3 regions of the Marinomonas sp. 5E14-1 genome follow, and region 3 is predicted to be linked to each of the others. Evidence: predicted binding sites of a transcription regulator. Region 3 holds the regulator's gene; each other region holds the start of a gene.
The links. Region 3 encodes FNR, which switches genes on or off when oxygen is low (the NO sensors DNR and NnrR bind a similar motif). Its sites were predicted from a motif close to TTGATNTANATCAA; they were not measured.
Positions count from the first base shown of each region.

Region 1 (2,278 bases), on a different contig from region 3:
AACCGGTAAAATTTCACCAATCGCCCAAGGCTGACGACCGTATTCGGCCACAAACCAGCCCGCTTCATTGGCAATCCAAGGAAGTGGCAAACACAACACGATGAATTTCAAGAACATTGGATTGTTGCCAATACGACGACGGGCGTTTTGGTAGAAAGCCGCAGCAAAGACAAACAACATCAAGAAGCCACAACCCACCATGATGCGGAACGCAAAGAACAAAGGCGCTACTTGAGGAATAGAATATTCCACCGCTTGGTCGATTTCTTCGGACGTCACCTTGTTCATGTCGTCATTGAACGCGGTTACGAGTAAGCCGTAACCAAGGTCGTCTTTTACTTTATCAAAGTTCGATTTTACGATTGGGTCTGTTGAGCCATCTCGCAGTTGTTCAAGCAATTGGTTGGCGTAAATACCATTAATGATGCGCTGACGATTGTGCTCTTTCAGTTCTTTAATACCTTCAACTTCGGTATCAAGAGAGCGCGTCGCAATAAGCCCCATCAAACCAGGGATTTTGATCGCGTATTCGTTCTCTTGAAGCGCTTGATTTGGAAAAGCGATCAAGGTGAAGTCCGCTGGTGCTTCCTGAGTTTCCCATTCCGCTTCAATAGCCGCCAATTTTACTTTTTGTACTTCACCAATTTCGTAGCCAGATTCGTCACCGAGTAAAATAACACTCAAGACAGACGCTAGACCGAACGCAGACGCGATGGCAAAAGAACGACGAGCAAACGCAAGATCGCGGCCTTTTAATAAGTAGTAGCTAGAAATAACCAATACAAACATGGCACCTGTTGTGTAACCTGCAGAAACCGTGTGAACAAATTTCACCTGAGCGACTGGGTTGAAGATCAAAGCGCTAAAATCCACTAATTCCATGCGCATGGTTTCGTAGTTGAATTCTGATCCAATTGGGTTTTGCATCCAGCCATTAGCGATCAAGATCCATAATGCGGATAAGTTAGAGCCTAATGCGACGCCCCACGTCACCATTAAGTGTTTTACCTTGCTTAAGCGATCCCAGCCAAAGAAAAACAACCCCACTAAAGTAGACTCTAGGAAAAACGCCATTAAGCCTTCGATGGCCAAGGGCGCACCAAAAATATCGCCAACATAATGAGAATAGTAAGACCAATTTGTCCCGAATTGGAACTCCATCGTCAAACCTGTTGTCACACCCAACGCAAAGTTAATACCGAATAATTTGCCCCAGAACTTCACCATGTCTTTGTAAACTTGCTTGCCAGTAATCACATAGACTGACTCCATGATTGCCAACAAGAAAGCCATCCCCAACGTCAAAGGGACAAACAAATAGTGGTACAGAGCCGTGAAAGCAAACTGAAAGCGCGATAACTCGACTACAGCTTCGTTAATCATATAACTTCAACCCATTCATTTTGATTGAGAAAAAAGACGCTTGTAGACACTTAAGGTCATTTAATTGAGTGTTCTTATTATCTAACGTCCACCGTAGCCTCACCCATCTGAGGCTACTATAAGGCGAGATTATCTATGCTCCGTCACTTCAAAACATTGCGTTAGATCAAGATAAAGAGATTGGAAGAAATAAGAACGAAACAAACACAATGCGCTTAGTGGGCATTGTTGTGCGGAAATTTAAGGAAGTAATGTTTAGTCTTGAGCTAGATCAATTCCAATTGCAGCGTCGTAGGCTTTTTTTGAATTGTTGCTTCTTGAGTTAAGGTCGCATGGGATGCGATTAAATGGTCATGAAGTTAATTAATAGGACATACTATTGATTGGTGGGCGGCGGGATTAGGCGGGCATTGTAATTACATGGCTTTCTCTGTTTTTAAGCCTCTTGCACCTTTGAAATAGCTATAGAAGCTTCATGCAATGAAGGCATCGTCATTTGAGTACGAAAACCTAAAACATCTAGCATGTCGAACATTGCATCAATGGTAAATTTTTCAATTTTTGCATTTTTCAAATCAGATACTCTCGATTGCTGAATACCTAACCTTTCAGCGGCTACTTTTTGAGTCCAGCCTTGTTCCTTTATCAAATTTGATAGCATGATGGAGAGGTCTATTTTCATTGCTATCTTGCTTGCCGTTTCATTGTCGTGGGTTGCATGAAAAGAGCTATCGTAAAATTTAAGTGCCATGTTGTACCTCCAACGTTTGATCCCAGTTGAATTATATGACCTATTTGAGGGTTACATAAGCTATTGAAGTAATTGAAAGGAATCGGGAATAGAGAAACGTCCGCTTAAGCGGAAAATTTGGAGCGTAGCAGAAAGCTTGTAGTG
Region 1 is NZ_JBDXMW010000007.1:49,814-52,091, reverse strand. Features, by position in the region: gene ABFY09_RS08020 (cytochrome ubiquinol oxidase subunit I) at 1-1,383, opposite strand, end outside; gene ABFY09_RS08015 (XRE family transcriptional regulator) at 1,820-2,134, opposite strand.
Region 1: ABFY09_RS08020 (cytochrome ubiquinol oxidase subunit I) is a predicted target of FNR. The motif match lies at 1,645-1,658, and genes of this name have one in related genera.

Region 2 (2,278 bases), on a different contig from region 3:
GCCAGCACTCAAAGAAGAAATTGATCACAGAATCGTTGGCTACACAGGTCCAATCGAGTTTTACGTCGACAAACTGGTTGAAGGCGTTGCTACATTGGCTTGCTCTTTCTCGCAAAAGCCCGTCATCGTGCGCTTATCTGACTTTAAATCGAACGAATACCATAACCTTGTTGGCGGCCCTTTGTTCGAGCCAGACGAAGAAAATCCAATGCTTGGTTTTCGTGGTGCGGCTCGTTACATCGACGATTCTTTCCGCGATTGTTTCGCCCTAGAATGTGAAGCCATTCGCCGAGTTCGAAATGAAATGGGATTAACCAACGTGCAAATCATGATTCCATTTGTACGTACATTAGAAGAAGCACAACAGGTAACCGATCTGCTTGCTGAACAAGGTTTAGCTCGTGGCGAGAATGACTTGAAAGTCATCATGATGTGCGAGTTGCCATCGAATGCATTATTAGCGGATGAGTTCCTCCAATACTTCGACGGTTTCTCAATCGGTTCAAACGACTTAACCCAATTAACCCTCGGACTTGACCGCGATTCAGGTTTAATCGCAGACAAATTCGATGAACGAAATCTAGCAGTGAAAAAACTGCTAACGATGGCGATACAAGCTTGCCGTGAACAAGGAAAATACGTGGGAATCTGTGGGCAAGGCCCATCTGACCACGCCGACTTCGCAGATTGGCTTGTGGCTCAGGGCATTGAGAGCATGTCTCTTAATCCTGACACCGTTGTCGAAACCTGGCTGCATCTTGATGAAGTATTGAAATCGACTTCATTAGATCAGAATGCTGTGTAGCAACAGCGCGTGGCTTCCTTAGCTACTCTCTAGTTTATGGCCCTGCACTTGCGGGGCTTTTTTTTACCTAAAACACCTTTCAAAAATGCATTTTTTTGCTCTCAATACCATAAGAATTTGACCTAAATCAAACCACAATGAGTTAAACAGACAATCCCATCAACACGACTTGAGTTGAATCAATGGTCAGGTAAACTGCGCGTTTTTTTCGTCGATCAGTGAGTGCTATGTTTACGCCAGAATTATTGTCTCCAGCCGGTTCATTAAAAAATATGCGTTATGCTTTTGCATACGGCGCCGATGCTGTTTATGCAGGGCAACCGCGCTATTCTCTTCGTGTGCGCAATAATGAATTTGACTTGGAAAAACTGGAAATAGGCATTAACGAAGCTCATAATTTAGGCAAAAAGCTTTATGTGGTGAGTAACATTGCACCCCATAACGCCAAATTAAAAACCTATATTCAAGATTTAGAGCCTGTCATCAAACTCAATCCAAACGCGCTGATCATGTCAGATCCAGGATTGATCATGATGGTTCGAGAAGCTTTTCCAGATCAACAAATTCATCTGTCGGTACAAGCCAATGCGGTGAATTGGGCAACGGTGAAATTTTGGCAGCAACAAGGTATTTCCCGCGTCATCTTATCTCGTGAATTGTCTTTAGATGAAATCGAAGAAATCCGTCTGAAAGTGCCTGATATGGAGCTCGAAGTCTTTGTACATGGGGCTTTGTGTATGGCGTATTCTGGCCGTTGCCTGCTATCTGGTTATATGAACAAACGCGACCCTAACCAAGGCGCTTGTACTAATGCTTGCCGTTGGCAATATAATGCTCACGACGCTAAACAAGACGAGGTCGGACAGATTATCGCCAGCAGCGATTCTTCTACACACTCTCAAACTCAAACCTCTGCAGTACAAATTCAAGAGCCAACGGATCAGCTCTACTTGCTACAAGAGCGTGGTCGCCCCGATGAATACATGCCCGCTTTTGAAGACGAACACGGCACTTACATCATGAATTCAAAAGATTTACGCGCTATTCAACACGTTGATCGTTTAGTGAAAATGGGCATTCATTCGTTAAAAATCGAAGGCCGCACTAAGTCTTTTTACTACTGCGCCAGAACTGCGCAAGTCTATCGTCAAGCAATCAACGATGCTGTTGTAGGAAAAGGCTTCGACAATCAATTGATGAACACTTTGGAAAACCTAGCTCACCGAGGTTATACAGACGGCTTTTTACAACGCCATCGTCATGTGGAAATGCAAAACTATGACACAGGCAACTCCATCAGCGAGCACCAACAATTCGTTGGTGAAGTGATCTCAACTAACAACAACGCTCTCACCCTAGAAGTGAAAAACCGTTTTAGTGTCGGCGACTCATTAGAGCTTATGACACCGAAAGGTAATGTAAATTTTCATTTGGCGGAACTAAACGATAAACAAGGACGAGCCATCGACGTTG
Region 2 is NZ_JBDXMW010000003.1:110,286-112,563, forward strand. Features, by position in the region: gene ppsA (phosphoenolpyruvate synthase) at 1-805, shown strand, start outside; gene yegQ (tRNA 5-hydroxyuridine modification protein YegQ) at 1,033-2,278, shown strand, end outside.
Region 2: yegQ (tRNA 5-hydroxyuridine modification protein YegQ) is a predicted target of FNR. The motif match lies at 923-936, and genes of this name have one in related genera.

Region 3 (2,278 bases):
TGGGCATAAATCGAATTAGCATTGGCGTTCAAGACTTTGACAGAAAAGTACAAGAGGCGATCCATCGAGTTCAATCTCTTGAAACCGTTTCTCAGCTGGTCGAAGACGCCCGCGCAATAAATATAAAATCTATAAACTTCGATTTGATTTACGGTCTTCCCTATCAATCCATTGAGGGCTTCAGGGACACTCTAGATAAGGTTATTGCATTATCGCCCGATCGCATTTCTCTGTTTAATTATGCCCATCTACCTGAAAGGTTTAGATCGCAAAAACGAATATCGGAAGAAAGCCTTCCTATTCCAAGTATCAAAGTGCAATTACTGAGAATGAGCATTGAATACCTTATAGATTCGGGTTACGTGTACATAGGAATGGATCACTTTGCAAAGCCTGATGACAACCTTGCAAAAGCACAGAAACAGGGCTTATTGCAGAGAAATTTCCAAGGCTATACAACTCATGCCGGAACTGATTTAGTGGCATTTGGTGTTTCTGCTATCAGCGACCTGAGTGGTGTGTACATTCAAAACCATACTGATTTAAACCTATATCGAAGCAGTATTGAAAAAGGCCAATTGGCTATTAGTCGAGGCTATATCAGTAATTCTGATGACCGTATTCGGCATCAGGTTATTATGACCCTTATTTCTCAATTTGAGTTAAATACTACGATAATTGAGCAAAAAAATAATATTAGATTTTTTGAATATTTCTCAAAAGAGGTAGATAATCTTACCTCAATGATTGAAGACGGTATGATTGAAATGCAGGATAATGGAATGCAGACCATTATCCGAGTGACAGAACGTGGTAGATTACTTATTCGCTGTATTTGTATGATTTTCGATAAGTACCTAAACAACAATATAAAATACTCAAAAGTTATATAACATCAGGTCAGGGAGATTCACATGTCAGCAACACACGCACAGACACGGTTTAACAGTACACTTACGTCTCAATGTCAGAATTGTAGCTTAAGTGCACTTTGCCTTCCGATCGCTCTAGCTGATGAGGACATCAATAAACTAGATCAAATTATTGAACGTAAAAAGCCACTTAAAAAAGGTGACTTTTTATTTCGCCAAGGTGAAAAATTTGATTCTGTTTATGCTGTACGCTCAGGCACACTAAAAACGTTTAACATAACGTCCGTTGGTGAAGAGCAGATTACAGGTTTTTATTGCCCTAGTGAATTGGTTGGCTTAAGTGGTGTGGATTCAGATACCTACCCAGTTTCTGCCAAGGCACTTGAGACTACAACGGTTTGTGAGATCCCTTTTACTCATTTAGAAGAGCTATCTACTCAGATTCCTTCTTTGAGGCACCAGTTGTTTAAGGTAATGAGTCGAAAAATATCGGATGATCAACAAATGATGGTCTTGCTAGGCAAGAAAAATGCGGATGAAAAAGTCGCATCTTTCTTATTAAATCTGTCCAATAGGTTTAAAAAGCGTGGCTACTCTGCCAGTGCGTTTCGACTTTCTATGTCTCGTGGAGAGATAGGAAACTACCTAGGCTTAGCAGTTGAAACTGTGAGTCGAGTGATCACGCGTTTTCAAAAAAATGAGTTAATCCATGTTGATGGTAAAGAAATTGAGATAGTCAATTTCCCTGAAATGCAAAAACTCGTTGGGATTGCGAGTGATTGTGGTAAAATCGCCAACATTCGATAAATTAAGGCGTTACTGCATATGCTCTACGATGATTTTTATGTTAAATCACTAATCCAAACAGTAGAAGACTGGCCAAAAGAAGGCATCAGCTTCCGTGATATTACTCCTATCTTTAGTGACCCTAAAGGAATGAGGATGGTCGTTGATGCTTACGTTCACCGCTATATGTCTTCTGATATTTCTCATATTGCTTGTATTGATGCTCGTGGTTTTTTAATTGCTGCAGTATTGGCTTATGAGTTGCAAAAGCCTCTTATCCTTATTCGCAAGAAAGGAAAACTTCCAGGTAAGACTGTTTCTCAAGCTTACGCTTTGGAATACGGAGAAGCTGAGCTTGAAATACAAGAAGGAGCGGTAAAAGCAGGTAATAATGTACTTTTGTTTGATGATTTAATTGCAACTGGCGGCACTTTGTTTGCAGCTATTAAATTACTAACTGGACAAGGTGCAACAATCAAAGAGGTTGCTGCAATTATCGATTTACCCGATTTAGGTGGTAGTGAAAAGTTACGTGAAAGTGACGTACCTGTTTTTAGTCTTTGTGCGTACGATGGTGATTGAGATAAGCGTTTAATCTCCAATAAAAAAGGTGGCTATGG
Region 3 is NZ_JBDXMW010000004.1:216,338-218,615, reverse strand. Features, by position in the region: gene hemN (oxygen-independent coproporphyrinogen III oxidase) at 1-893, shown strand, start outside; gene fnr (fumarate/nitrate reduction transcriptional regulator Fnr) at 915-1,679, shown strand; gene ABFY09_RS05390 (adenine phosphoribosyltransferase) at 1,698-2,240, shown strand.